Regions from separate parts of the Gracilibacillus thailandensis genome, predicted to be linked through region 4. Evidence: riboswitches for the same ligand, from Rfam matches in the RefSeq annotation. Region 4 holds a riboswitch; each other region holds the start of a gene.

Region 1 (7,531 bases), on a different contig from region 4:
TCGCATTTTCTGTTGTTGCAGCAGGATTTATGGTAAGGACCTTCATTATTTTTCATGATTGTGCTCACCAATCCTTTTTCAAAAATAAGAAATGGAACCGTGTGATTGGAACGTTGACAGGTGTTCTTACTCATTTTGCTTTTGAAAAATGGAAAAGAGAGCATTCGATTCACCATGCCACAAGTGGAAACCTAGATCAACGTGGTACAGGTGATATTTGGATTATGACAGTTAATGAATATGAACAAGCTAGTAAATGGCAAAGGTTACAATATCGCCTGTACCGTAATCCTTTTGTGATGTTCGGTTTAGGTCCATTTTCATTATTCTTGTATGAAAATCGTTTTAATCGGAAAGATGCTCGTAAGAAAGAGCGCTGGAATACGTATTTAATCAATTTTATGTTAGTTGCAATCTATGCAATTATCGTGCTGACGTTAGGATGGCAGGCGATTTTACTTGTCCAACTACCGATAGCATATGTAGCAGGTGTTCTTGGTATTTGGTTATTTTATGTTCAACATCAATTCGAGGATTCCTACTTTGAGAATGAGTCGGAATGGGATTATGTGAAGGCAGCTGTGGACGGAAGCTCCTATTATAAGTTGCCGAAATGGTTGGAATGGATGACAGGGAATATTGGTTATCACCATGTTCATCATCTAGCACCAAGAGTGCCGAACTACCATTTGGAGAAGGCGCACCAAGAAACACCGCCATTGCAAAAGGCAACGACAATTACCTTGAAGACAAGTTTAGAGTCAATTCGCTTTCGATTATATGATGAAGAGCAAAAGACTTTTATTAGTTTTAAGGAAATGAAACAGCGAAGTAAAAAGAAATCAAATATTTCGTTACCTTCGACCAAAGGTAGGCAGACAATTCGTTTCTGATAATCCCCCCCTGTCCCATTGTTCCAATTCTTTTTGGTACAATGGTGATGGGGGTTATTTATATCTGAAAGTGAAGTGCTGAGATTCAGTAAGTATTGTCATAAAAACAGAATTAAAGACAAATTTCAAAATGTAGATAAACAATAATGTACTTGTTTGTCCTTCGTGAGGTGATTTCAATGAGGCATTGGTATGATATTTTTCCTCGGAACACGGGGTTAAGTTTATATATTTGGATCATTTTTTGTGTGTTGCCATTTTATTTTATTTTCCATTCCACTTCTCTTTGGGAGATTGCGGCAGGAATAGCCGCAACCATGTTGTTTTTTGGTGTATATTGGATGACTTTTAATTCGCACGGTCCATTAGTATACATAGGATTAAGTATTGAATTTGTGATTAATATCATGATGACGATGTTATTTGGATATGTTTATTTTGCACTATTCATTGCTTTTTATATAGGAAATATTCGTAGTAAAGCAGGGTTTATTACGATGTATGTTATCCATCTCGTCACAACTGTTGGAGCGATGACAGCAGGATTCTTACTAAATTATTCCTTGTTTTTAAGTCAAATTCCCTTTTTAATTATGACTATTTTAGGGGTTATATTAATCCCGATAAATCGCTATAATCGATTTAAGCAGGAGAAATTGGAAGGGCAGTTGGAAGATGCGAATAGAAAAATATCACAATTAGCGATTATAGAAGAACGGCATCGGATTGCAAGAGATTTACATGATACGTTGGGGCAAAAATTATCGATGATAGGCTTAAAAAGTGAATTATCTGCCAAACTAGTCGAAAAAGATCCTGAAGCTGTAAAGAAAGAGCTGCAAGATGTTCAGGATACGGCTCGTCAAGCATTGAAGGAAGTTCGCGAAATGGTTTCTAATATGAGAAGTATCCGATTAAGTGAAGAAGTGGAACATGCCAAGCAGTTACTAGATGCTGCAGAAATAGGGTCAGACATTACATTTGAAGCTGATGGCGGTCATCTCCCGCTTTTTTTAGAAAACGTGTTAAGTATGTGTTTAAAAGAAGCAGTAACCAATGTAGTGAAGCATAGCCGTGCTTCTTCCTGTTCGATTAACATTATCGAAACAAAGCAGGCTATACAATTGGCAGTGGTTGATAATGGTATCGGTAATGCGGGTAACGAAAGCTATGGAAATGGCTTAAAAGGAATGAAAGAGCGGCTGGAATTTGTCAATGGGACATTAGCTATCAAGAGAAAAAAGAATGGTTTTGAAGTGTATATATCTGTTCCGAAAGTTTTGAAACAGATAGAAGAGGAGGAAGGGCTGTGATCCGGATTGTGCTAGCTGAAGATCAACAGTTGTTATTAGGAGCTCTAGGTGCTTTGTTGGATTTAGAGGAAGATATGGAAGTGGTCGGAAAAGCCAATAATGGGGAAGAAGTATTGGAATTAGTTAAAGAAGAAATGCCAGACATTTGCTTAATGGATATCGAAATGCCAGTAATGACAGGGCTAGATGCAGCAGAACAGCTACGAAACCACGCTTGTAAAGTAGTAATCCTCACGACATTCGCAAGACCGGGATATTTCGAAAGAGCAAGAAATGCCGGTGTTAGTGGCTATTTATTAAAGGATAGTCCTAGTGAGGATTTGGCACAGTCCATTCGCCAAATTATGAGAGGGAAACGTGTTTATTCACCGGAATTAATAGATATCGCTTTTTCAGAAGAGAACCCTCTAACAAGAAGAGAAATCGAAGTAATGAAATTGTTAGCGGAAGGAAAAACAACAAAAACTATTGCAAAAGAACTTTTTTTATCCAATGGAACGGTTAGGAATTATATTTCTATTATTCTAGATAAATTAGAGGTGGATAATCGTATTGAGGCGATTGCAAAAGTGAATGAAAAGGGCTGGCTAAAATAGAAACTGTTTTTCGGTTTCTATTTTTTGCATTTTGATGTAAAAGGGCATACAATAACTTTCGTGACTAGAAGTAATTTATATAAGATGATGTTCAAAAAGTCACCCAAATGATAAGCGGCGAATCTCTTTGTTGGCTTGTTTCTCATTCGGCAGCTTTTTGAACACGCACTATAAGGGAGTGAGAGAATGACTACAACTGTTCAAAAGCGAGGAACTATCGTTGCATTGTTACTGGCAGGATCTTTTATCGCGATATTGAATCAAACGCTAATGATTACAGCAATTCCTCCGATTATGAATGAAATGGGAATTACTGCTAACTCAGCACAATGGTTAACGACGATTTTTATGTTAGTAAATGGAATAATGATTCCGATTAGTGCGTTTCTGATAGATCGATTTACAACGAGACAATTATTTATTACAGCAATGACTGTATTTACCATTGGTACGTTGGTAGCAGCATTAGCACCTAATTTTGCTGTATTATTAGCTGGACGGGTAATCCAGTCCGCTGGTGCAGGTGTGATGTTACCATTAATGCAAACTGTATTTCTTATGATATTCCCGGTTAATAAACGAGGATCAATTATGGGATTAGTAGGGTTAGTTATTTCTTTTGCTCCAGCAATTGGTCCATCTTTATCAGGTTGGATTACCGAACATTATTCATGGCGCGTTTTATTCTACATAATATTGCCTATCGCTATTATTGATATCGTCATCGCTTATTTTGTGATGAAAAATGTAACCGAGATTTCGAAACCGAAGCTAGATATTCCATCCATTATCTTGTCTTCTTTAGGATTTGGTGGTTTGTTATATGGCTTTACAAGTGCAGGTAATAATGGTTGGGACTCCCCGATTACGATAGTTGTTTTAATAATAGGGGTTATTTCACTGATCTGGTTTATTTTAAGACAATTGAAATTACGACACCCAATGTTAGAGTTTCGAGTCTTTACTTATTCGATTTTTCCATTAACAGTAACGCTTGGTATGATTGCATTTATGGGGTTAATTGCAGTTGAAACTCTTGTGCCGTTGTATATGCAGGAAGCTAGGGATTTTACGGCTGTACAATCAGGACTGGTTATTTTACCAGGTGCACTCATTACCGGCTTTATGTCCCCGATAACAGGACGGATATTTGATAAAATTGGTGCAAGATGGCTTGCGATTGTAGGCTTTTCATTAATGACAATTGGTTCATTCCTATTCACGATTTTAGATGATAAAACATCGATTACGTATTTGACAATCGTGTTTGCAATTAGAATGTTAGGTATTTCTATGGTAATGATGCCTGCAGCGACTGCTGGTTTAAATCAGTTACCGAAAAATCTAATTGCCCATGGTGCAGCAATGGATAATACATTACGTAATGTGTCAGCATCTGTTGGTACAGCGATTATCGTAACCGTATTAACACAGGCAGAATCAATTGCTGAACAAAGCGGTGATCAATATCCAGGGATAACTGGCGCGAATACAGCCTTTTTAGTCCTTTCCGTTATCACCTTAATTGGATTAATTCTATCCTTTTTTATTAAAAACAGTAAGCCGTATGATGAAAAAGAATCAGAGTAGTGAGTAGTCTACTTTGAAGGAGAAAAATTGAACGAGGCTAAACATGAACATCTATTGCTGTTCATGTTTTTTCTTTATCAGAAAGGATAAAATCAATGTAATGACTGTGTTAAGCGAAGTAGTTATTTTGAAGAGTATTATGTATCAAATAAGAAAATTTTGTGATTTGTCTAGCTCCGAGCACTCAGAAACTCGGCGACTTCACGAATTGTATCGCTATTTGTGAGTAAAAACAACCGTGTTACCTCATGCGAGCGTTGTAGAGTAGATCTTAACGAAGGCCGGCCATTTCCATTCCTGTGGGACCTGAAGTTCCACTTTATTGAGCGGGTTTTGCTCGAAAAAGTTAGCTGAAGGGCAAACCCGACGGAGAGGGAAATGGGCAGCCGTAGTGGTGGTCAAGCAGTTGATATTATTCACAATAGCTACTAGAGGAAGCGACTAAGCGAATTGCTCAGTTTCTCTTATATATAATAAATAAGTAGCTATTTTATCACTGTCGCTTATGTTTAGGAATTGCTTGTTCCATAAAGTTATCTGCCAGTTTCTTAAGTTCTTTTTTCATGGTCTCGCCTTCCATCGGTAAACCATGGCCAGCGATTATCATGTCAGGATCTAAATCAGCTAGCTTTTTGACAGTCTTCTCTGCGCTCATCCAGTCTTCTGTAAAATAAGCAGGAGGTCCGTAAACATGCTGTAAAGGGAAAAGCACTGCCCAGGATGATTCCGGTTTCTCAGTAGAAATTGCATCACCTGCAATTAATAAACGATCCTTTTCACGAAACAAACTGATGTGGCCGACGGTGTGTCCGGGTGTTTCGATGTACTTCCAATCTTTGAGAAAAGGAACAGAACCATCATTTGGCAATGCTGTCACAAGACCTTCCAAGTGTTCTGGCTTAGTAGGGAATATCGTTGATAATAATGAAATCATCCCTCCACCAACAGTTGGATCTCCTGGAGGGTATTCCTTTTTGCCTGTGACAAAATCCATTTCGTTTTCGTGGATATATATTGGTACGTTCCAATATTCTGCCAACTTTTTCGCGGAACCGATATGATCAAAGTGACCATGGGTTAATATAATTGCCTGTGGTGGTTTATTGCCATAACGGTGTTCGCAAGCGTGAAGAATTCTATCATGATATTTTCGTGTGCCACTATCGATTAAGACCCAATCTTCATTTGGGGCACCGATCATGATGACGTTAACAACAAGAGTCCGGTAATAAGCGATATCTGGAAGGACTTCTTCCGGAATGGCATGGTCTAAGTCATGTTCAAGGTCTTTCCACTTATCAATATGTTCTTGATCCATTGTTTGTCCCACCTTATTTGTGCGTAAACTATCCTCATTATTTTGGTGTGAAATGAAAAGATTTATACTATAATCTGAAAATTTTAAAAAGTACTTGTTGTTTTTTTAGTAGTATGATATGATTTGTAGCAAATCCAAGTGATGTACTTACAATTTAAAAAAACGCAAGATTTTCTTATCCAGAGAGGTGGAGGGACTGACCCAGCGAAGCCTCGGCAACCAGCACGTATGTGCCCGGTGCCAATTTCAGAGAATCAATATTGATTCGAAGATGGGGAGATTCGACGGCGATTGTTTTTGTGTAGCGTAATGCAATTACTCGTAGAATCCTTCTCTATCTTTATAGGGAAGGATTTTTTATTTTAAAATACGAGGAGAATGTACAACTGAGATCCAGCTGATTATAAGTGGATTCAAAAGAATTAATTCATGAGATTGTGGATACAGATGAGCTAATTGTAGGAACATCTAGTTATCGCAACAGGTGGGACGTATCATCACTTTTTGAATTAATGTCATTAGCAGGTTATATATTAAAGCATAACAGTCTATGCATATGATGAACACTTTAATAGGGAAGTGATTAGTGCAGAACAACCCTTAGCACAAACATAAGTAAAATTTATGTAAAAAATGAAAAACCCCTTTACATGTATGGACAAATTAGTTAAAAATGATAAAATTTTAGTAAGTCGATGTGAGGGAGTTCGATCGAGATGAAAATGTGGATGAAAAAATTAACCGTTTTATTAGTGACGATATTAACTCTTGGGTTATATGTTCCCCCTATCTACATTAATGCTGATGTAGACTTAGGCAAAAAGGACATTGAGCCAAGTGAAGATCAGCCGAAACAATTAGATAAAGAAGAAATTGAAGATTCGATAACAGAAGAAAACCTAATTCTTGAAGACTCGAATCAACTTTATCTCGAGGAATTAAATCATCTTGCAAAAGAACAAGTGCAAGCAAAGCTAGGTACAAAAATCTCGGCAAAAGTGAAGGGAGATCTTGCTCGAACTGTCTTACCAAATCTTGAAACGGTATTAGATGCATTATATAAAGAAATTGGCGAGGAAGAAAGTCAATACTTAATGATTGCCGAAGAGCCCTCAGGCGGATATGGAGAGCGTATCTTTAACTTATATCATGTAAAAGATAAAGAAAATGTTGCAAAGTTTCATGTCAATCGGTTAAGAAGACCACAAGACGGTTATTATTTTCAATTCCACTATCATTTGCAAAACGATCAATTCGAAGAGCATTTCCCGATAGCAGAAGTTTATTGGGGAAAAGATACACCACCAAAATGGATGTCGCAATAGATAGGATGCCTTACGTATAGGAGGCATCCTTTTTAACCATAATATCAGAAATATAATATGTCAGAATTTTAAAACATTTTCCTTTATTTTAATCCGAAATATCGATAAAATAGATTTTATCGTGAATTTTTTCATTTTAGGGAATTTATTAACAAAGGAGTCACAAAAAATGCCTATCAAAGTGCCGGATTTATTACCAGCTAAGAGTAAGTTACAAGAAGAGAATATTTTCGTTATGGATGAAAGCCGGGCATTTAAACAAGACATTCGGCCACTTAAAATATTAATCTTAAATTTAATGCCATTAAAGCAGCAAACCGAAACCCATTTATTACGATTATTAGGAAATAGCCCATTACAATTAGAGGTAGGATTGTTGCATACGAGTACACATACTTCTAGAAATACATCGGTAGAACATTTAAAGCAATTTTATAAATCGATTGATGATGTAAAGGCTAATAGATATGATGGACTAATCATTACGGGTGCACCA
Region 2 (7,531 bases), on a different contig from region 4:
TCGTATCCATATCATCAGTTAGTCCGATTACTCCAATTTTAATTCCACGCTTATTAAAAATTTGATATGTTTCCACATCGCCAAAAGGTTTACCTTCTGGATCTGTTAAGTTAGAAGAAATCCACGGAAACGCTGATTCCTTCATTAATTCTTTTGTTACTTGAGTACCAAAGTCAAAATCGTGCTGACCAAAATTAGCAATATCAATATTAATTCGATTGAAAGCTTCTACAATAGGAAATCCTTGATATACTCCACCGAATAGTGTTCCTCCTCCTAAATCACCACCAAAGGCTACAACTGTATGCTTATTCTCTTCTCGCACTTTGTCAATAGCAGTTTTTAGCCTCGCCACTCCACCTCGATCCCCGAAATCGTTTACAACCGGACTCACTTCATGAGCATCATTAAAATAGAGCATTGTTGCTTTTCTAGAGTTATCCTTTGCCTCAACATTTAACTCATTGGTCATAAAAGAGCTCATCATTACAACCAATAATAACAGAATGAAAATAAGCCTTCTCATAAATCTACCTCTTCCTCTCTATTATTTCTTAATGAAATTCTAGCAAATGAATGTTAAATAATATTTAGGTTCTTGTGAAATTTTATGGTGCAAAAGAAGTAATTTTGTTCTTATTTTCTTTCAGAGGGTTGGAAAAGAATTGCTTTTCGGTTAGATCAGCATATAGACGTAACAGAGGGCGCAAGAAAAAAAGTGGTACCCTTCACCAAATTTGTGATGGTTACCACTCTTTTTTTTGTTTTTTCTCTTCTACTAAATATATCTATAGGTTAACTATCATGCCTTATAAACGAACTATCCAGTTTATTGACATCATTGACACCCATTAACTGTAACGTTTTGGTTAGATCATTCGTGATATTATCTACTACTTTCTCAACCCCTAACTGTCCAGCAATAGCTAATCCATAAATAAATGGCCGTCCTAAAAGAACAGCATCTGCTCCTAATGCTAATGCTGTGACAATATCCGGACCTGAGCGAATACCGCTATCTAATAAAATGGTTAATTGATCTTGTACCCTTTCTTTAATTAACGGTAAAGCATCAATCGATGTAATTGATCGGTCTAGTTGGCGTCCACCATGATTAGAAATGACGATTCCATCAATACCTATCTCTACTGCCTTCTCTGCATCATCAGGGTGCAATATTCCCTTTATATAAATCGGAAGTGATGTTGCCTTACGCAGTTCTTGTATATCTAGCCAATTTAATCCTGGCTTAAAAAAGACTTTTTGCATTTCTGTTCGCATTTCTTCCTGTGAAAGACTTGCTACATATGATTGAAAAATTGGATCATTCGTATAATTACTCATGCCTTTCCCTAAACGAAATGGCGAGTATTGATTGGTTAAATCTTTTTCACGATGGCCAAGCGTTGCCATATCAATCGTTACAACAATTGCTTGGTAACCTGCTTCTTCGGCACGTTGAACAAAGCTTTTAGCTAATGCTTCATCATTGGGATAGTATAATTGAAACCAACGATCTGCATTAGGGCAGGCTTCGGCTATCTCTTCAAGTGAATAGGATGATACCGTACTTGCGATAAATGGTATTCCATACTTGTGAGCAGCACATATACTTGCTTTTTCACCATTTGTATCAGCGAGAGCTTGCATTCCAACCGGAGCCAACATCATAGGTGACTGAATTGTCTCACCGTGAATCTTTTTAGCCAATGAAACAGTTGAAACATCTGCTCCAAATCGTGGTACTAATCGCCACTTTCTGAAAGATGTTTCATTTGCTCGCAACGTTTCTTCTCTGCCACCACCACTTTGAATATAATCAAAAATCTTTGGATCAAGTCGATCTTTGGCTTGTTGTTCTAATTCTTGAAAACGGATCGGAAAAGATACTGTCATAAACTCACCTTAATCTTTCTTCAATTTAGCTGATACACGGTTTCCGATCGTTTGTACACCTTGCACCAAAATAATTAAGATGATCACCGTGACATACATGATATCAGCTTGATAACGTAAATGACCATATCGATATGCTAAATCACCAAGACCACCAGCACCAACTAAGCCAGCCATAGCTGTCGCCCCGATAAGACCAATTGTCGCAATGGTTAAGCCTAATATAATCGATGGGCGCGCTTCACGAATAAGGACGTGCCAAATGATATGACGTGTCTTGATTCCCATTGCTTCATAAGCTTCGATTACACCGCGATCAACTTCTAATAAGCTCGATTCCATTAGACGAGCTATATAAGGTGCAGTAAACACTACTAATGGTACAATTACACCTTGCACACCAATCGTTGTACCAGCTACTAGCTTCGTGAAAGGTAAAATAAAAAATAGTAGAATAATAAATGGTATCGATCGCAATATATTAATGATAGTATTTAATATTTGATATAGAACCTTATTTTCTAATGCTTTACCAGGTCCAGTTAACGTTAACAAGACACCTAATGGTAAACCAATAATAATCGAAAGTGTTAAGGAGACACCTACCATGATCATCGTATCAATAAAGGCGTCCCAAATTTCAACTCCCCAATTATTGATAAAATCTGTAATGCTAGTTAACATGGTTGGTCCCTCCTTTTGTGTAAGGCTCTACGATTACGCCACTTTTCTCTAAATAATCGATCGCTTTTTGTGCCTCATTTTCAGTTCCATCTAGGTGGACAATTAAACGTCCGAATGGGCGTTCTTTTAAATCTGTAATATTTCCTCCTAGTATAGACGGAAATACATCATATTTTTTTGTAACTGCAGCTAGAGCTGGATCTCCAGCCGCATCACCTATAAATGAAAGTGAAACTAATTTGCCATTATTTTTCAACTTCTTCAACAACTCACCTGGAATATCATCATTAAATAGAGAATGAATAAACCGTTTAGCTGTGTCTGTTTCTGGTTTCGAAAAGACATCAATTACAGACCCTTGCTCAATTACTTCGCCTTGCTCCATCACAGCTACTTCATGGCAAATTTTCTGCACCACATTCATTTCATGTGTGATTAATAAAATCGTAATGCCTAATTCTTTATTAATTTTGCTTAATAATTCTAAAATGGCTTCGGTCGTGTCTGGATCAAGTGCACTTGTAGCTTCATCACATAATAATACTTTCTGTTCATGGGCTAATGCACGTGCTATTGCCACACGTTGCTTCTGTCCTCCAGATAGTTGAGCAGGATAAGCCTTTAACTTATCCTGCAAACCTACTATTTGAATATACTTTTCTACACGTTTATCAATATCCGATTTTGGTACGCCCGTTAACTTCAAAGGCAATGCAATATTCTCATAAACTGTACCCGTTTTTAAAAGATTAAAGGATTGAAAAATCATCCCCATTTGCTGTCTTACTTCATTTAATTGATTACCACTTAACTTGGTTAAATCGTGACCTTCAAATAAAACTTGACCAGAAGTCGGCTTTTCTAACAAATTGGCCATTCTGACTAATGTACTTTTACCAGCCCCACTATAGCCAATTACACCAAAAATAGATCCTTCCTTCACTTTTAGTGATACGTTATGAAGGGCTTTAACTTCTCTTTTCTTGTCTTGAAAAACTTTCGTTAAGTTTCTAAATTCAATCATGCTGTATGTGCCCCTTTCTTACCATGAAGGAACAACTGACCCTGCGAAGTCCTCCTCGATAAATTGTTTTACTTCCTCTGAACGATAAATATCAATTAATTGTTTAATTTGTTCATCTTCGACATTCTCTTCTCTCGTCGCTATAATGTTTACCCATGGTGAGTCTTTTGGTTCCATGTGAAGAGAATCCTCTGTTGGCACTCGTCCACTCTCTAGTGCATAGTTCGTATTAATCGCCGCAACTTGCACCTCACCTAATTGTCTAGGAATTTGTGATGCTTCTAGTAGTACAAATTCCAAGTTTAATGGGTTATCTTGTATATCCTTCACAGATACTGTAACATCTGCATCTTCTGGTAACGTAATTAAACCAGCATCTTCAAATAACATTAATGCACGTGGCTCACCTGAAGAGTGGTTTGGTAATCCTACCTTATCGCCTTCTTGCAATTCATCTAAACTAGCATATTGGTCAGAGTAAATCCCCATTGGGAAATTTACTGTATCCGCTACTTTAACTAAGTCTAAATCTCCTTCATCACGTGCATTATTCATAAACGGTTCGTGTTGAAAGATGTTTGCATCAAGTTCACCTTCGTCTAAAGCTGTATTGGGCATCACATAATCGTTAAAGACATGCACTTCTATCTCTAATCCTTCATCTGCTGCCAATTCTGCTACGTGATTTAAAATATCTTCGTGTGGTCCTGCCGTTACACCGACATCTAATGTGCCACCACTATCTGCATTTTCTCCTCCACAAGCTGCTAAAATAAGAATGATTGCTACACTAATAAATCCTACAAGCTTCTTCATGTTGTATCCCCCTCATATAATTTTCCATTAAAAAATCCCTATCTTCTTTTGAGATAGAGAATCCTATTTTCATAGTTTTTCTCTTATCTCCCAAACAGTTCAACTGTTTGCTGGATTTAGCACCTTTCTATAGAAGTATAGATGGTTGCCGGGTTTCATTGGGCCAGTCCCTCCACCGCTCTAGATAAGAAATTTTCAAATTTTATGCTAACGAGTATAGCGAACTACAGAATGTAAGTCAACCTTTTTTTCAGAAAATTCGATATATATTGACACTTATTCGTTCCAATGGCATACTTCTTACCATATCACAATCATCGAGGTGAAGAGATGGACACATTACATATCAAAGGCGCCCCTAATTATTATCAATGCCGAAATGGGCTATTATATGATCTATTTGATTTGTTACAACAACATCAATTTAACCAACTACTTGTTATTCATGGTGATCAATCATGGGCGAAAGTAAAAACATATTTTGCAGACCCTGCATTACCTTGCCAATTTATTGCTTATAACGGAGAGTGTTCACACCATGAAGTAGAGCGAATTGCAAAGTTAACTAAATCAGAAACAACAGCTGTGATCGGTATCGGTGGCGGAAAAATATTAGACATTGCCAAAGCTTGTGGAGACCGTTTAACCTTACCAACTATTTTAATACCTACGTTAGCGTCGAATTGCGCACCATGGACACCACTATCAGTCTTCTATGATCAGAATGGTAACTTTCAAGAATACATTATCTTCAACAGTAGCACTTATATGTTATTAGTAGATCCTAACGTGATTTTGGACTCACCAAGAGCCTATCTCCGTGCAGGAATTGGGGATACAATCGCGAAATGGTATGAAGCAGATGTCTTAACACGCGAGTTACCCGAAAAGCCTGTTTCATTAGACATCGCTTTATATGCAGCTAAGCTTTGTCGTGATGTACTGATCGATGAAGGTGAAGTGGCACTAGCAGCAATTGATCAACAATCGTACAATCATTCCTTTTTACGTTCGATAGAAACGATCATCATGGCAGGTGGAATGGTTGGCGGCTTTGGTGATCATTATGGTAGGGTATCTGGGGCTCATTCGATTCATAACGGTCTAACACACCTTGCTGAAACACATGATACCTTACATGGCGACAAAGTTGCTTACGGCGTTCTCGTTCAATTAGCAATCGAAAAAAGACTTGATGAAGTCGAAAAAATACTACCTTTCTATCAGCGTCTACAACTACCAACCAGTCTACACGATATCGGTGTAACAGAAATTACAGAGGAAAAAGTAGACTTATTAAGTAAAGGTGCTACGAAACCGAAAGAATCGATCCATTTTATGAATGTTTCTGATCCTAATGTAGTGCGAGAAGCTGTATTTCAATTGGAAGAATTCATTCGAAATAACGAAAGGAACCTAAACGGAGTGTGATGAAATGTTAGAGTTCGAACCATCCCATGCATTAAAAAGATTACCGGAACAATTCTTTGCAAAGTTAGTAAAAACAACACAAGCACTAAAAAAAGAAGGGCATGATGTGATTAACCTTGGCCAAGGTAACCCTGATTTACCAACACCTGATTTTATTGTTGAGGCACTACAAGAGGCTAGTACAAATCCTAAGTTTCATAAATACTCTCCATTTCAAGGGTACCCTTTTTTAAAAGAAGCAGTAGCTGACTTTTACCAAAGAGAGTATCAAGTAGATATTGATCCAAATAAAGAGGTTGCGATCATGTTCGGATCTAAAACCGGACTGGTAGAAATTAGCCAGTGTCTATTAAATCCTAAAGAGAAAGTATTAGTACCTGATCCTGGCTATCCGGATTATATGTCAGGTATTGCCCTAACTGATGCGATTCCTATCCATATGCCGTTAAAAGAAGAGAATCAATTTTTACCTAATTATCAACAGATTTCAGATGAAGACTTAGCAGATGCAAAGTTAATGTTCTTAAATTATCCGAACAATCCAACAGCTGCTACTGCAACGAAGAATTTCTTTGACGATACGATCGAGGTGGCTAAACAAAATCAGATTTGTGTCGTTCATGATTTTGCATATGGAGCGATTGGATTTGAAGAGGATAAACCACAAAGCTTCTTACAATCAGAAGGGGCAAAAGAGGTTGGCATCGAGATGTATACCTTATCGAAAACATTTAATATGGCTGGATGGCGGGTAGCCTTTGCTGTCGGAAATCCTTCAGTTATTGAAGCAATTGAATTGATACAGGACCACTATTATGTCAGTATTTTCGGTGCTATTCAATCCGCTGCGAAAACCGCACTAGACGAAGGCAAAAGTGCCATAGCGGAATTAAACAATACCTATCAGCAAAGAAGAGATGTCTTCTTACAACAAGCAGAGAAAATCGGTTGGCATGGAGGTACAGCAAACGGATCATTCTTTGTATGGATGCCAACTCCAAAAGGATATACATCAGAATCCTTTGCAAACCTTCTATTAGAAAAGGCGCACGTCGTCGTTGCCCCTGGAAATGGCTTTGGAGCTTCAGGTGAAGGATATGTCCGGATTGGGTTATTAGATGAACCTGACCGTTTACGTGAAGCGTGTGATCGGATTGGGAAGTTATCATTATTTTAAATCTATAAGGGCATCATCCTGAAAAAGCGAAACTTATCATAGCATTAGTTCACCCGGATCACTTTGCACTTGAGTCGATGACCACTCTTCCTTTGATATATGATTCCCTTTCTTGGATATATGCCTTTATCCAAGGAAGAGAATCACTTATTTGATAAGTGCCTCTTCCCCTTCCAATTTCATTTCTCCACTTTTGGTTGAAGATATTTTATTTTCCCATATCGTCTCATCATCATGTTCAACATATATCATATATTCCTTTCCTCAACGAACGCCTCCAAATGCAAGAAGTTTAAGGGCAATGAAATCCCATCAACGATATGTAACCTACCGGATAAAAAAACGCATGATATATTGGCATGCAGAAGGTACAGAAGGAATGGTCAAGATTAAAACAAGGAATACTGAACAAACGTTGCTATAGGTTTATTTAACAGAGCAAAAACATAGTGTTAGAGAGTATCGAAAAGTAAAGGTTATATCAACAAAAGGCATTATTTGAC
Region 3 (7,531 bases), on a different contig from region 4:
TAACATCGAAAAATAGGTGGTTTTCAGTCAAATAACGTATTAAATGTCCGCTTCATAAACGTTTGCACCTAGATCACTAGTTCGCAGTATGTATCAGATAATTAGAACAGAGCTCGGCAATTAATCTTTGGTTATGTGTTACAGGATATGCAATTCATGGGCTGAAAATGCTTGTTTTGTATAATGGTATGTATTGTATCACATGAAAGATTTTATGGTAAATAGGAAAATGTGCCGTATAAAAGGTCTGCGGTCTTATGTATTTATATTTATCTTGGGGAGATGAGACCTTTTTCATCTTAAATTTTTGCATGTTTTCTTTTGCCTGCTATCATATGGGATAGAGTGCAACTTTTTTCATGTATTTTCTCATTTCTTATTGTGAACCAACGTTCAGGATACTTTTTCTTTCTTTCTGAATGATACAAAGACTCTATTAGTTTTTTGGTTTTAAAGTTATAAAGGCATCTATATTTATAGTAAGTAAATATATGGAATATTATGTTAGAATTATCATGTAAGGATCTGATACTAACTTGATATGATAATTTAATGCGACCGTTTCGATTATTTATAAGTTAACTTTAAGACGCTATTACATAAGTGTATAAATAATTTTTTCGAAAGATGTCATTATTCTGAAGATATTGTTTAGTATAAGCGTAATGGAGGTGTATCAAAATGTTTGTGAAGAAAGTAGTAAATATAAACAGAAATGCTCCTTTTTGGTTTATATGTAGCATATATTTAACAGAATTTTATTATTATTTAGTGGATTTCATTAACTCCTTTGTCTTTGTATTATTGTTATGTGCAAACATTATATTTTTATTAATTTTCAATTCGAAAATATGGAAAATTCCCTTATTGGAACGTCCGGCTTTGATATCATTAATTTTGTCTGTATTCTTTCTCGTATTCGATTTTCCTCTTGTATTACTAGATACCTACCAATATGCTATTACCTCTTATAGTGAACCAGAAGAAATAATAGAAGACACAGGAATTTATTCCTTAGGAGTTAATCTAACCTATATTAGTTATATTGAGAATGAAGAGGAATTCATCAAAAACGTAAAATCAGACAAAAATAATTACGAAGTTATAGATATTAAAAACAAAAATAGGTATAAGAATAAAAACACTGAAATATTTAACATGATGGGGATACAACTAAAGAGTGACTTTGAAAAAATGTCTAAAGTTGTTACAGATTATTTGCATTCAACCCCTAGTTCAATAAAAAAATATTTTGATAGGGAAAACACAGGGGGGAATAGTTCAGGATTATCCTTGATTCTATCATCCCTTGTCTATCAAGGAAAACTTGAAAATAATAAACCTATTGCTGTAACTGGCGCAGTTAATAAAGAAGGAAAGGTCTATCCAGTGGGGTACATCAAGGAAAAAATACTAATATCAATTGATGCAGGATTCAACCAAATAATAATACCAACTGAAAATATGCAGGAAGCAAAAGAAATAAAGGAAGCATATGATCTACCTATCGAAGTGATAGGTGTACATGATGTGGATGAGGCGGTAGAATTAATAAAAGAGTTAAATGATAATTATTAGGAAAATTAATTATTCTATCAATCGCAGTCAAGCTGCTAAAGGATTAAAGAGTTAGCCCGAAGCTATTATTGACTTTCATAAGATAATGACATTTATTTTGAAGAAGAACTATCAAATGAGTGGTAGATTAAAAGGGATATATTACTCTAAAATAATTAAGTGGTACCATTCAAATAAAATTAGAAAGAATATAATTTGTTTAAAAGGTGACTTATTGGTGATCTTAAATGCCAATAAATGCGAAAACGCCGGGATATACTTAATATTCCGGCGTTTTCTGTGTGTATTTATATTTATCTTGGGGAGATAAATAACGATGTTCAGGGAGAAAAGTTATTCTCCTCGGCGTAAGCGATCTGCTTCTTGGAACGGACATTTATCTTCAACGACAATTTGTCCATTTGCTTCCGCCTTAGTCTTCGTTTCAGTATCTGTTTGCTCTTTGGCAAACCAGACAATTTTAGCTTGATCAGTATATGCAGTTGCTGCTTCCTTACTATCAGTAACAAATAAAATATCAATTTCACCCTCTGCAGTATTTGCAGAAACAATTTGGTAGCCTAACTTTTTCAATTTAGCTAGTGCTTCTGAACCTTCGATGTCACCTGCTACTGCAATTGTTTTCGGACGAATATCGCCATTCTCTCGAGCTAATGGAGATGAAAGTGCCCATGCAATGGCTTTCTCAGTATTTGGCTGGATCGTCGGTTCACTATTTGTTGCTTTTGCAATTGCCTGATCCAGGTCTGCAATAATATCATCTGCCGTTTCAATTCCGACAGACAAACGAATTAATTCTTCTTTAACACCAGAAGACTCTAATTCTTCTTCATTTAACTGCTGGTGTGTAGTAGATGCAGGATGAATTATTAATGATTTTGCATCACCAACGTTGGCCACATGAGACCATAGATTAATATTATCTATCACTTGACGACCTGATTCTCTACCACCCTTTATACCAAAGACGATAATAGAGCCAAAATGGTTACACAAATATTTTTTTGCTAATTGGTGAGATGGATGATTTTCAAGACCAGGATAAGATACCCATTCAACTTGCGGATGGTTTTCTAAGTAATTTGCAACAGCCTTCGTGTTCTCACTATGGCGCTCAATACGTAAATGTAACGTCTCTAGTCCTTGTAAGAAATAGAATGCATTTTGTGGACTTAAAGATGGACCGATATCGCGTAATAATTGTACCCGCAATTTAATGGCAAATGCAGGTGGTCCAATATCAATTCCAAAACGTATACCGTGATATGTTTCATCAGGTTCAGTGAAGCCAGGGAATCGTTCATTATTCCAATTAAATCTGCCGCTATCTACGACAATGCCACCGATCGATGTCCCATGGCCGCCAATCCATTTAGTTGCGGAGTGTACTACGATATCAGCACCCCAACTGATCGGCTTACATACATATGGCGTTGCGAAAGTATTATCTATAATTAATGGTACACCTTGTTCATGTGCGATATCAGCGACAGCTTCAATATCAAATACATTCAAACTAGGGTTTGTAATTACTTCACCAAAAATTGCTTTTGTTTTAGGTGTAATCGCATTTCGGAAATTTTCTGGATCTGTTCCGTCTACAAATTTCACGTCAATACCGTATTTAGGTAATGTTTTGTTAAACAAATTGAAAGTACCACCGTATAAATTACTATCTGCAACAATTTCGTCCCCTGCATTAGCAAGGTTTAAAATAGCTAACGTGATAGCAGATGCACCAGATGCTGTCCCGACTGCCGCTACGCCATCTTCTAACAGGGCAATACGTTGTTCGAACGCATCGACTGTAGGATTCATAATCCGAGAATAAATATTGCCCATTTCTGCTAAAGCAAATAAATTCTGTGCATGTTCCGTATCATTAAATACGTAAGACGTAGTTTGATAGATTGGAACAGCACGGGCATTTGTTGCAGGGTCTACTTGTTGTCCTCCGTGTAATAGATTGGTTTCACTACCTGGAAATTGGAACGAATTTGTCATTATGTACCCTCCTTAAAAATAAAAAACCTCTTCTTAACAAAAGGTAAGAAGAGGTTGAAAATACTAGTTGTCCTCCTCTTATCTTTCAGGTTGAACCTGTAGGATTTAGCACCTTTTCAATTTGATGTTCAAACTGACGGTTGCCGGGCTTCATAGGGCCTATTCCCTCTGCCACTCTAGATAAGAGTTACTACTTATACAATTCAATTGTACTTATTATAAGTTATATATTGGAAACCGTCAATAAAAAATCAGAATATTAATAAAAATTAACGACAGGATCATTTGTCACCTAGATGCATAAAATAAAGTGGGAATTTTATTAGAAAGGAGTGAGCAAAATGGCACAGAAAGGTGGAATCCCAGAGTGGGGAGAAGACTTCATTAAGAAATTAGATGCGTTTCTTTACGAAAAACCGACACGCAATGTGATGGAAACAATCGATAGTTTTTTTGAACAAGCAAAAGTACCAAAACAAATTCCTGTGGATGTTGCTGAAACAGAGCAAGAGTGGATCGTTCGTGTCGATTTGCCAGGTCTAAAAAAAGAGCAAATACAACTGCGTATAGTTGGTAATCAAATTACAGTAATGATAGATCATCTTGAGGAAACCGAACAGTATGATGAATCGTATCATTATTATCATAAGGAAAGAAGACAGCATCGTAACGAGCGCACCATTACATTGCCATATGCAGTTGATAAAAGAACAGCCAAAGCAAGCTTCCAAAATGGAGTGTTAGAAATTAGAGGTCCTAAAACGAAAAAAGACAATGATTCGATTACGATCGACTAAGCTGATAGCGATTGCTATTAGCTTGGTCATAATTGTGCTATATTTATAGTGTGTAAGGTGTCAAGGGAAGGGAGGGCTTCATGTGGAGATTACACAACTAGTCGTTAGTTTTATCTTAATTTTTAATATTCTTTTATCTTTAACCATTATCTTTTTAGAGCGCAAAAATGCTACTGCTACATGGGCTTGGATTATGGTCTTGACGTTCATCCCAATTTTTGGTTTTATCTTATATCTTATTTTTGGTCGGAAATTAAGTAATAAAACGATTTTTACATGGGATACCAAAAGCAAGCTAGGTGTCAAAACCGCTGTACAGCATCAATTGCGAGACATTGAAAATGGAGATTTCTTTATTAATGATCCTAGGATGTATCAATACAAAGATTTATTTTACTTGCATTTACGGAATAATGATGCCATCTTTTCACAGGATAACGAAGTTAACATATTTACTGATGGCAATCGAAAGTTTAATTCGTTATTGGAAGATATCGAAAATGCGACCGATCATATTCATTTACTGTATTACATAGTTAGATCTGATCATCTCGGTTCCCGCTTGGCAGATGCGTTGATAAAAAAAGCAAAAGAAGGAGTCGAAGTCCGTTTTTTATATGACGATTTAGGTTCCCGAACGTTAAGCAGAAAGTTAATTCGAAAAATGCGGCATGCGGGGGCAGAGGTTGAAGGATTTTTCCCACCATTGATTCCGAAAGTTAATTTAAAGATCAATCACCGTAACCACCGTAAACTGGTTATTATTGATGGCAAAGTCGGCTATATAGGTGGTTTTAATATTGGTGATGAATATCTGGGGAAAGATAAGCGATTTGGATATTGGCGCGATACGCATTTGCGCATTACCGGTAGCGCGGTGAAGCATTTGCAAACACGGTTTATTCTGGACTGGAATCAGGCATCCCGTCATGATATTGAATATAATGAACGTTATTATATACCTGTCCCTGCTGGTAATGTCGGCATGCAAATTGTTTCAAGTGGTCCGGACTCCGAATGGGAACAGATAAAACATGGTTATATAAAAATGATTATGTCAGCAAAAGATTATATTTTTATACAAACGCCTTATTTTATCCCAGATGAAAGCCTGTTGGATGCTTTGAAGATTGCCTGTCTGTCAGGTGTGGACGTTCGGATAATGATCCCGAACAAACCGGATCACCCCTTTGTTTACTGGGCAACCTATTCCTATATCGGGGAAATGTTAAAAGCCGGAGCAACCGTTTATATTTATCAAAAAGGTTTCCTGCATGCTAAAATGATAGTAGTCGATAGCAAAATAGCATCGATTGGAACGGCAAATATTGATGTGCGAAGTTTTCGTCTTAACTTCGAAGTAAATGCTTTTTTATATAATGAAACGATGGCAGAAATGCTAGTTGATGAATTTGAAAAAGATATGGAGCACGTAACCAATCTTACATATTCTCTCTATCAACAACGTTCCTTATGGATTCGTTTTAAAGAGTCTATTTCAAGATTGATTTCACCGATTTTGTAGAAATTCGGACAAAGAAACAGAATCAATTTGCTGTACAAAAAACATAAACTGCGCAGTAACGAGGACAAGGAATTGCTTTCTACCATCATTCTTGACTTAGAGAGTGCATGTAAACCGCTCCGGCAGAATACTGCGCTTTCCGTGGGCTCGGCTTCAGCTAACTTGGTGAAGAAAGGCGCTTCACCAAGTGGATCTTCAGCTCTCGCTGTCCCACAGGAGTCTCCGTATTCTGCCTACGCTATTTTTGTTCCCTAATTATAGAAAGAAATGAACTTTATGGAACTAAATTTTTCTGTTTTATTACAGTACTAATTGGGTGTGAATGCCTCTTTAGCATAGTCGTACCCTACGCTACATATGGTGGAGAAATCGACTAGCTGATTTCGGATAAGCGTTGTGGAGCATATCTTAACGAAGGCCGCCCACTTCCACTCCTGTGGGACCTGTTTGACCTGAAGATCCACTTTTTCGAGCGGTTTTTGCTCGAAAAAGTTAGCTGAAGGGCAAACCCACGGAAAGGGAAGTGGGCAGCCGGAGTGGTAGTTGTCATCACGATATATTATCTCTTAGGTGACCGCACATCTACCACATTACTTCGCAGTATATATCGACTAGGAATCAGGTGAACGTAAAGGAACGTGGAGGTTTTGCTTAGTTTTTCTTAACTAGAAAGGATAGATACAATGCGCACGATTAAAGTAGAGGATCTAGTCAAAACGTATGGTGAGAAAGTATTGTTTGACGAGATATCGTTTTCGATTACAGACAGCGATCGTATCGGTTTAATAGGGGTTAATGGTACAGGGAAATCCACTTTGCTAAAAGTATTAGCAGGTATCGATCAAGCAGAATCCGGCATGATCGATCACCCAAACGATTACCGAATAGAATACCTAGATCAAGATCCGCAGTTAATGGATGGGGACACGGTGCTAAATCAAATATATTATGGTGATGCTGAAATGATGGTCACCTTACGACAATACGAATCAGCCGTATTAGCTTTAGAAAGAGATCCTGAAAATGTAACCATGCAAAATCAACTTTTGAAAATGCAGGAAAAAATGGATCAAATCGAAGCATGGGACGCCATGACTGTTGCTAAAACAATCCTAACCAAATTAGGAGTTCCGGCGTTTGACCAAAAAACCGAAAATCTTTCTGGCGGTCAACGTAAACGTGTAGCAATAGCCAAAGCTTTAATTCAACCAGCAGATTTACTGATACTTGATGAGCCAACCAACCATCTTGACAACGATACGATCGAATGGCTCGAAGAATATTTACCAACTTATCAGGGAGCTATTTTGCTTGTTACACACGATCGCTATTTTCTTAACCGAATTACCAACCGTATTTTTGAGTTGGATAAGGGTAACTTATATACATATGAAGGCAATTATCAAACCTTTTTAGAACAAAAAGCGATACGAGAAGAACAAGAAATACAAGCAGAACAAAAGCATAAAAATATTCTTAAAAAGGAAATTGCCTGGCTCAAAGCAGGTGTGAAGGCCAGAACAACGAAACAAAAAGCAAGAATTGATCGTGTTGAGGGGATGAAAGAGAAAACCTTCGACACAAAAAAACAGGATCTATCATTTCAAGTCGGATCCACTCGCCTTGG
Region 4 (7,531 bases):
TCCGATGATTCAGGCGTTTCGCTCGATCCCATCGCTAGCATGGGTGCCGTTGTTTATTTTATGGATGGGTATCGGTGAAACATCAAAAGTTACCATGATTGCAGTTGGGGTGTTTTTCCCTGTCTATTTAAATATTGTTAGTGGCATATTAGGCGTAGATCGAAAATTAATTGAAGTAGGAAAAATGTACGGATTAAATACTTTACAATTGGTGAAACGAATTATTTTGCCGGCTTCGTTACCGTCCTTTTTAGTGGGGATGCGTAGTGGTTTAGGGCTTGGTTGGATGTTTGTAGTGGCAGCAGAACTAATGGGGGCAAGTCAAGGATTAGGATTTTTACTTGTCTTTGGTCAGAATATGTCAAGCCCTGAAACGATTTTGGCAAGTATTATTCTATTTGCGATTATCGGTAAAATCACCGACTGGATTTTAAAGCTAGTAGAAGATCGTTCCTTGCACTGGCAGGATCGCTTGGAGAAATAGGAAGGAGTATTTAATATGAGTCTAGCATTAAGAGATGTAAGCCGTACGTTTAATGGTACTACTGCCGTACAAAATGTTAACTTAGAAGTGAAACCGGGAGAAATTATCGGTTTGCTTGGAACTAGTGGATGTGGGAAAAGTACCTTATTAAGAGCAATTTCAGGACTGGATCCTGAATATGATGGTGAAATTGAAATTAACGGAACCGTATCAAAAGAAATTCATGATACAACAGGATTTATTTTCCAAGAGCCGAGACTTCTACCATGGTTAAGTGTGTTAAATAATGTGACATTCGGATTGACAGGCAGCCGTAAAGACAAGGAAAATAGAGCTATTGAGTATTTAGAAAGTGTAGGTTTAAGCGGAAAAGAAAAGCTCTATCCTCGTGAGTTATCAGGAGGTATGGCACAACGTGTAGCCATTGCAAGAGCACTGGTGACATCACCAGAAATTCTCCTGTTGGATGAACCGTTTAGTGCTTTAGATGCTTTCACAAAAATGCAATTACAAGATTTATTATTAGATGTTTGGAAAAAATATCAATCTACTATCGTATTAGTAACACACGATATAGATGAAGCAACTTATCTATGTGACCGTGTTGTTATTTTAAGAGGGCAACCAGGAGAGGTAGAGAAAGAGATTACGATAGAACAAGAGCGACCGAGGGATCGTGGAAGTGAAGAGTTAGCACATTTAAAATCAGAAATATTAGAATCTTTAGACTTGAACAAACAGTAACCGGTCTTCAAGGGGGAACATCAAATGACACAGCAGGCAACAACTCATATTGCAACTATTGAAGGAGAATATAACCTAAGCAACTATGATGAAATAAGAGAAAATTTTGATTGGTCAGATGCAAAGGAACTATTATCTGCTGCGAAGACAGGGAAAATTAATGCAGCATATGAAACAATTGATCGTCATGTAGCGGAGGGGTATGGTGATAAAATTGCTCTCCATTATATGAATGAGGACGAAAAGCGCTCGTATACGTTTAAAGAAGTAAAGGATCAAACTGACCATTATGCTCGCATTTTAAAAGAACATGGGGTAACGAAAGGGGATCGTGTTTTCGTATTTCTCCCTAAAACACCTGAATGCTATATCGCAATCTTAGCTGCTATTAAAGTAGGGGCTATCGCTGGTCCTTTGTTTGAAGCATTTATGGAAGAAGCGGTTAGAGACCGTATCAATGATTGTGCTGGTACTTTACTAATTACTGATCAGGAGTTAGTTAAACGTGTACCGAAAGACGATATTCCTTCACTAGAGACGATTCTTTTTGTAGAGGATATCGAGAAAGAACCGTTACAACCTGTTGATGGTGACAAGTATGTGGAATGGGTTGACTGGGAGGATGGTTTAATCATTCATTATACTAGTGGTTCTACTGGTAAACCGAAAGGCGTCCTTCATGCGCATCGTGCAGCACAACATCATATCGTGACAGGGAAATGGGTACTAGATATTAAAGATGATGATGTTTATTGGTGTACGTCACACCCGGGCTGGGTAACAGGCAGTGTATACGGCTTGTTTGCTCCACTATTGAATAGAGCAACCGTTGTAATCCAAGGAGGACGTTTCAGTGCTGAGAATTGGTATTCTTTAATTGAAGAGTTAGGAGTAACGATTTGGTATAGTGCACCGACAGCTTTCCGTATGCTTCTGTCCAAAGGGGATCTCTATAAACAGTTTGATTTATCTTCTGTACGACATGTATTAAGTGTTGGTGAACCTCTAAATCCTGAAGTAATCCAATGGGCATGGAAGAGCTTAAATGTCCGCATTCACGATACCTGGTGGATGACAGAGACTGGTGGACACTTAATTGTCAACCTTCCAGCTGAAAAAATCAAACCAGGTTCAATGGGCAGACCTTTTCCTGGTGTGCAGGTAGGTATTTTAGATGAAGAAGGTAATGAGTTGCCACGAGGTGAAGTTGGTCAACTAGCCGTACGCACACCATGGCCAGGACTGATGAAAGAGATTTGGGGAAATAAGGATAAATTCAAATCTTATTTCCAGTACGAGGGATGGTATATCTCTGGTGACTTAGCGTTACAGGATGAAGAAGGATATGTCTTCTTTCAAGGTCGTAACGATGACATGATCAATTCGGCAGGTGAGCGTATTGGTCCGTTTGAAGTAGAAAGTAAGTTAATTGAACATCCGGCAGTAGAGGAAGCTGGTGTAATAGGTAAACCTGATGAACTACGTGGTGAATTAGTTAAAGCTTTTATTACATTAAGAGCCGGATATGAACAATCAGATGAATTATTAGAAGAGATTCGATTATATGTTAGAAAAAATCTATCAGCACATGCTGCTCCTAGAGAAATCGAAGTAATGGATGAATTACCTAAAACAAAAATCAGTGGAAAGATTTTAAGAAGACAATTAAAAGCATTAGAAATTGAAAGAAATAATAAAGTTAAAAATTAAAACATATAGATACTCTTATGAAGAGTGGTGGAGGGACTGGCCCGATGAAACCCGGCAACCTTAAGCTATCCATGCTTAAAAGGTGCTAAATCCTGCAAACTTTAGTTTGAAAAATAAGAGGGAGATAATAGCTTTAGTCTCTCTTGTTTATCAAGAGGGGCTTTTTTGTTTCCCTAAATTATTAGGAGGCATATAACATGGTAAAAACAAATGTAAAGGGAAATTTTGTAGCTAGTCTAGAGGAAGTAGCTGAAAAGCAATTATCCAAAGCAGCTAAATTATATTTAGATCAAATAACATCCAAAAAAGCAAATGCTACATCATTTATACTTGATAGCAATTCACCGTCTAAATTAAAAATTTCTCCGCTATTATTAGGTGCAGTTGGTGCACAGACTTATTTTCACGAAGATGGAGAATTAGCAACTGCAAAAGCTGCCAGTAAGCAGGGTGTACCTTTTATTGTTAGCAGTCATTCATCCTATAGCATTGAAGAAATTAGAGATGCTGTTCCAAGTAGTGAACTATGGTTCCAAGCTCATATTTTTCAAGATTTAGAACTTACTAAACATTTTATTCAGCGTGCTGAACTAGCAGGCTATCAGGCAATTATTTTATCTATATCCAAAGATGAAATTCATTTAAAAGCAGATCAGCTAGTGAAAGGAACTACCAACTTTGTTGTAGATCCAATTTTTGCTAAGAAAAATTATGCAAATAAAAGCCCACTGGCAGAACAAGTGGCACAAGAATATCAAAAACGCTCTATTAAGTGGGAAGAGATTCAATATATAAAACAATTTACAAATTTACCGATCTTTGTTTATGGAGACTTATCATTAGATGATGTTCGTTCAAGTCTGGAACAGCAAGTTGATGGGATTATCTTGTCCAATATTAATGCATCTAATCTGGAATTACTAGAACAGATTAATATTATCGCAAGTGAAAAATTAACCGTTGTTGTTGAAGCAGAAGTGAAGTCAAAAGATGAATTAAACCGCTATTTACAACAAGGTGCTGATGCTATTTCGATCCGGAAGAGTTATATTTACGGATTATCGACATCAGGAGTTTTGGGCGCAGAAGAAGTTATTGCTCAACTATTCACATAATTTTCGAATATCATTGTTTCATAAGTAGTGAAAATGGGATATAGTATAACTATATCCCATTTTTGGATGGAAGGAATGGTTTTTTGTGGCAATACGTAAAACGAAATTAAGAAAAGTAGTTATTATTGGAACAGGCTTAGTCGGTACTAGTTATGCGTATGCGCTATTAAATCAAGGTGTTGTTAATGAATTAGTCCTGATCGATTTGGATCAAGCAAAAGCAGAGGGAGAAGCACGTGACTTAAATCATGGCATGGCGTTTGGTAATCCGATGCGTATCAAAGCAGGAGATTATCAAGAGTGCCATAATGCAGATTTAGTTGTTATTACAGCAGGTGCCAATCAAAAACCGGGTGAAACTAGGTTAGATCTTGTGACGAAGAATGCAAAAATATTTAAAGGTATTATCGAAAAAGTCATGGATGTTGACTTCCAAGGCATCTTTGTAGTTGCGACCAATCCGGTGGATATTTTAACACATTTGACAAGAGAAATATCAGGCTTGCCGAAGGAGCGTGTCATAGGTTCTGGAACGATCCTGGATACTGCACGTTTCCGTTATTTATTAGGAGAACACTTTGAAGTCGATCCACGTAATGTACATGCTTATATCATTGGTGAGCACGGTGATTCGGAACTGCCGGTCTGGAGTCATGTACAAATAGGTGGTGTACCTTTAAGTCAATATGCAGGTATCGATAACTTTTATCAAAATCAAGCCATGACAGAGATATTTGAGAACGTTCGAGATGCAGCTTATCATATTATTGAACGAAAGGGAGCAACCTATTACGGTATAGGTCTAGGATTGGTCCGCTTAACAAAAGCGATTTTAAACAACGAAAACGCCATTTTAACTGTTTCCGCAAAATTAGAGGGACAATACGGATTGAATGATCTCTATCTAGGTGTGCCAGTACTGCTAAATGAAAATGGCATCCGTGAAGTAATAGAATTAGAACTGACAAAGAAAGAAAATCAACAACTTCACCAATCAGCAGAAGTGATTCAGGAAATGATCGATACAGGAATGAAAGCTATAAAATAATCACACGGAATTTCCTGATAAAATCTGAAAGTTTAAAGATTGGTACACAAGAAACATATACTACGAAGTTATACTTTTTAGATCTGCCTTCATCCATTTCTCAATTTTGATGAGTGCTACCATTCGCTCCGGCAAGATACTTTGCTTTCCACGGGCACGGCCTTAGCCAGGGAACTACTTGGAATTATCTTCTTTGCTCCCTTGCACCGAGGAAGCCACTTCGAAGCGTTACTAGAAGATGCAGGTGCATCACGGGGTCTTCGGCTTGCGCTGTTCCCGTAGGAGTCTGCGTATCTTGCCTCTGCTTAGTGTAGAGTTCTGATTTTTACAAGAGGAACCTATCGAATGACTTCCTATGGATCTCCACTTTCATAAGATAGAACATCTATCATAGCGTAGGCAGAATACGGAGACTCCTGTGGGACAGCGAGAGCTGAAGATCCACTTGGTGAAGTGCCTTTCTTCACCAAGTTAGCTGAAGCCGAGCCCACGGAAAGCGCAGTATTCTGCCGGAGCGCATGTGAGCACTCATCATTAATCAGAATGGGAGAATGCCGCACTTTTTCACCTTTTAATACTTCGCAGTTTTTATCTACCACTTCTACGTAGAGCAGGTTTTGTCGAGGTTTTCTAATAAAGTCAAGGGGTGGTAATGATGAAATTAAAACTTTACGGGAAAAAAAATTGTAGTCTTTGCGACCAGGCGAAAGCAACATTGGAGATGCTGCAACAAGACTATTTATTTGAAATTGAAGAAATTAATATTTATAATGATGATGTACTGCTAGAAGCTTATCATCTCATGATCCCTGTCATTAAACATGAAGATACGATTGTCGATATGGAGCTAGTCGACATGAAAAAGATCGAAAGTTATCTAAAGAAGAAAAATAATTCAGAAAATAGTTGAGAGATGTTAAGCCATTTGATACAATAATTATGGAAGTTATTTTTTTGTTCTAAGTGGGACGAAATGCGACTAGGAGGGACAAAAACTCCCCGGTAAATGATAAAGGAGCGTTTCCGATTGAAGGATTTATTAGATATTCAAGAAAAATTGTACCCAGATTTACTCGATATCATGCAGAAACGATACAAAATACTTCATTACATACAAATGATGCAACCAATCGGACGCCGTAGCTTAGCTGACAATATCAAACTAAAAGAACGAGTTGTTCGTAGTGAGATTGAGTTTTTAAGCAAGCATGGTTTTATAATGGTAACCTCTAAAGGAATGCAGGTTACAGATGAAGGGGATACGATTATTGAGAAGTTGTCCTCGTTTATGAGTGAAATTTCCGAATTTCGTGTTTTAGAATCTCAAATTAAGGATAAATTACAATTGGAGCATGTCATTATCGTATCGGGAAATAGTGACACACAACAATCTGTAAAGCAGGACATGGGGAAAGCATGTGTGCAGTTTTTAAGTTCCATATTAACTTCCAATCAAACAATAGCAGTTACAGGTGGCACATCGATGGCGGAAGTAGCTAATCAGATGAAACCATTAAAACATGCTGCGAATTGTACGTTTGTTCCAGCAAGAGGCGGTTTAGGAGAACAAGTAGAAAATCAAGCTAATACCATTTGTGCACAGATGGCTAAAAAAGCAAATGGTAATTATCGGATGTTATATGTTCCTGACCCGTTAAGTGAAGAAACATACCATTCCATCATTGAAGAACCAGCTATTAAGGATATTTTAGAAATGATTCATGAAACTAAAATAGTCTTGCACAGTATTGGTGACGCATTTACGATGGCAAAACGCCGTAAAGCTTCTGAACAAGTATTAAATAAATTAAGAAGTGGTAACGCTGTGAGTGAAGCCTTTGGCTATTACCTTGATGAGCAAGGAGAAGTCGTTTATAAGGTACGCACTGTAGGTATGCAATTAGAGGAACTCGAACAAGCGCAATATGTTATTGCTGTAGCTGGTGGTTCTTCGAAAGCAAAAGCCATTCAATCTTACTTTAAGCAAGGGAAAAGTAATGTATTGATCACAGACGAAGCGGCAGCACAAGAGTTGTTAAAGGGTTCATCCCTTTAAATATAAATTATAAAGGATACTTTAAGGAGGAATTAAGCATGGCAGTAAAAGTAGGTATTAATGGTTTTGGCCGTATCGGTCGTAACGTTTTTCGTCAAGCTTTAAAAAATGATGAGGTAGAAGTAGTAGCAGTTAATGACTTAACTGATGCGAATATGCTTGCACATCTACTTAAATATGACTCTGTACACGGAAAACTAGAAGAAGAAGTTTCTGTTAATGGAGATTCTCTAGTTGTAGGTGGCAAAGAAATTAAAGTACTTTCTGAGCGTGACCCAGCTAACTTACCATGGGGTAACCTTGGCGTAGAAATCGCTGTTGAATCTACAGGTATCTTCACACAACGTGATGCAGCAGCTAAACATTTAGATGCT

Evidence for each region. Region 4 has a riboswitch for S-adenosylmethionine ahead of GH715_RS05180 (alpha-hydroxy-acid oxidizing protein). Riboswitches for the same ligand answer to the same signal wherever they lie in the genome.
Region 1: it holds a riboswitch for S-adenosylmethionine, as region 4 does, so the genes downstream of both, GH715_RS18180 (YpjP family protein) here and GH715_RS05180 (alpha-hydroxy-acid oxidizing protein) in region 4, are expected to answer to the same signal.
Region 2: it holds a riboswitch for S-adenosylmethionine, as region 4 does, so the genes downstream of both, GH715_RS19795 (MetQ/NlpA family ABC transporter substrate-binding protein) here and GH715_RS05180 (alpha-hydroxy-acid oxidizing protein) in region 4, are expected to answer to the same signal.
Region 3: it holds a riboswitch for S-adenosylmethionine, as region 4 does, so the genes downstream of both, GH715_RS05835 (PLP-dependent aspartate aminotransferase family protein) here and GH715_RS05180 (alpha-hydroxy-acid oxidizing protein) in region 4, are expected to answer to the same signal.

Annotation. Positions count from the first base shown of each region.
Region 1 covers NZ_WJID01000074.1:2,169-9,699, forward strand. The annotation lists gene desA (Delta(5) desaturase DesA) at 1-893, shown strand, start outside; gene GH715_RS18160 (sensor histidine kinase) at 1,073-2,206, shown strand; gene GH715_RS18165 (response regulator transcription factor) at 2,203-2,802, shown strand; gene GH715_RS18170 (MDR family MFS transporter) at 2,989-4,392, shown strand; gene GH715_RS18175 (MBL fold metallo-hydrolase) at 4,886-5,710, opposite strand; SAM riboswitch class I at 5,883-5,988, shown strand; gene GH715_RS18180 (YpjP family protein) at 6,427-7,035, shown strand; gene metA (homoserine O-acetyltransferase MetA) at 7,205-7,531, shown strand, end outside.
Region 2 covers NZ_WJID01000093.1:4,423-11,953, reverse strand. The annotation lists gene GH715_RS19815 (bifunctional metallophosphatase/5'-nucleotidase) at 1-526, opposite strand, end outside; gene GH715_RS19810 (alpha-hydroxy acid oxidase) at 796-1,896, opposite strand; gene GH715_RS19805 (methionine ABC transporter permease) at 1,906-2,580, opposite strand; gene GH715_RS19800 (methionine ABC transporter ATP-binding protein) at 2,570-3,604, opposite strand; gene GH715_RS19795 (MetQ/NlpA family ABC transporter substrate-binding protein) at 3,623-4,420, opposite strand; SAM riboswitch class I at 4,501-4,611, opposite strand; gene GH715_RS19790 (iron-containing alcohol dehydrogenase family protein) at 4,709-5,851, shown strand; gene GH715_RS19785 (pyridoxal phosphate-dependent aminotransferase) at 5,856-7,028, shown strand.
Region 3 covers NZ_WJID01000014.1:6,889-14,419, forward strand. The annotation lists gene GH715_RS05830 (S16 family serine protease) at 682-1,578, shown strand; gene GH715_RS05835 (PLP-dependent aspartate aminotransferase family protein) at 1,912-3,582, opposite strand; SAM riboswitch class I at 3,658-3,769, opposite strand; gene GH715_RS05840 (Hsp20/alpha crystallin family protein) at 3,924-4,379, shown strand; gene cls (cardiolipin synthase) at 4,462-5,904, shown strand; gene GH715_RS05850 (ABC-F family ATP-binding cassette domain-containing protein) at 6,588-7,531, shown strand, end outside.
Region 4 covers NZ_WJID01000011.1:81,884-89,414, reverse strand. The annotation lists gene GH715_RS05195 (ABC transporter permease) at 1-484, shown strand, start outside; gene GH715_RS05190 (ABC transporter ATP-binding protein) at 500-1,228, shown strand; gene acsA (acetate--CoA ligase) at 1,253-2,938, shown strand; SAM riboswitch class I at 2,951-3,058, shown strand; gene GH715_RS05180 (alpha-hydroxy-acid oxidizing protein) at 3,136-4,053, shown strand; gene GH715_RS05175 (L-lactate dehydrogenase) at 4,139-5,101, shown strand; gene GH715_RS05170 (glutaredoxin family protein) at 5,757-6,011, shown strand; gene GH715_RS05165 (sugar-binding transcriptional regulator) at 6,129-7,157, shown strand; gene gap (type I glyceraldehyde-3-phosphate dehydrogenase) at 7,196-7,531, shown strand, end outside.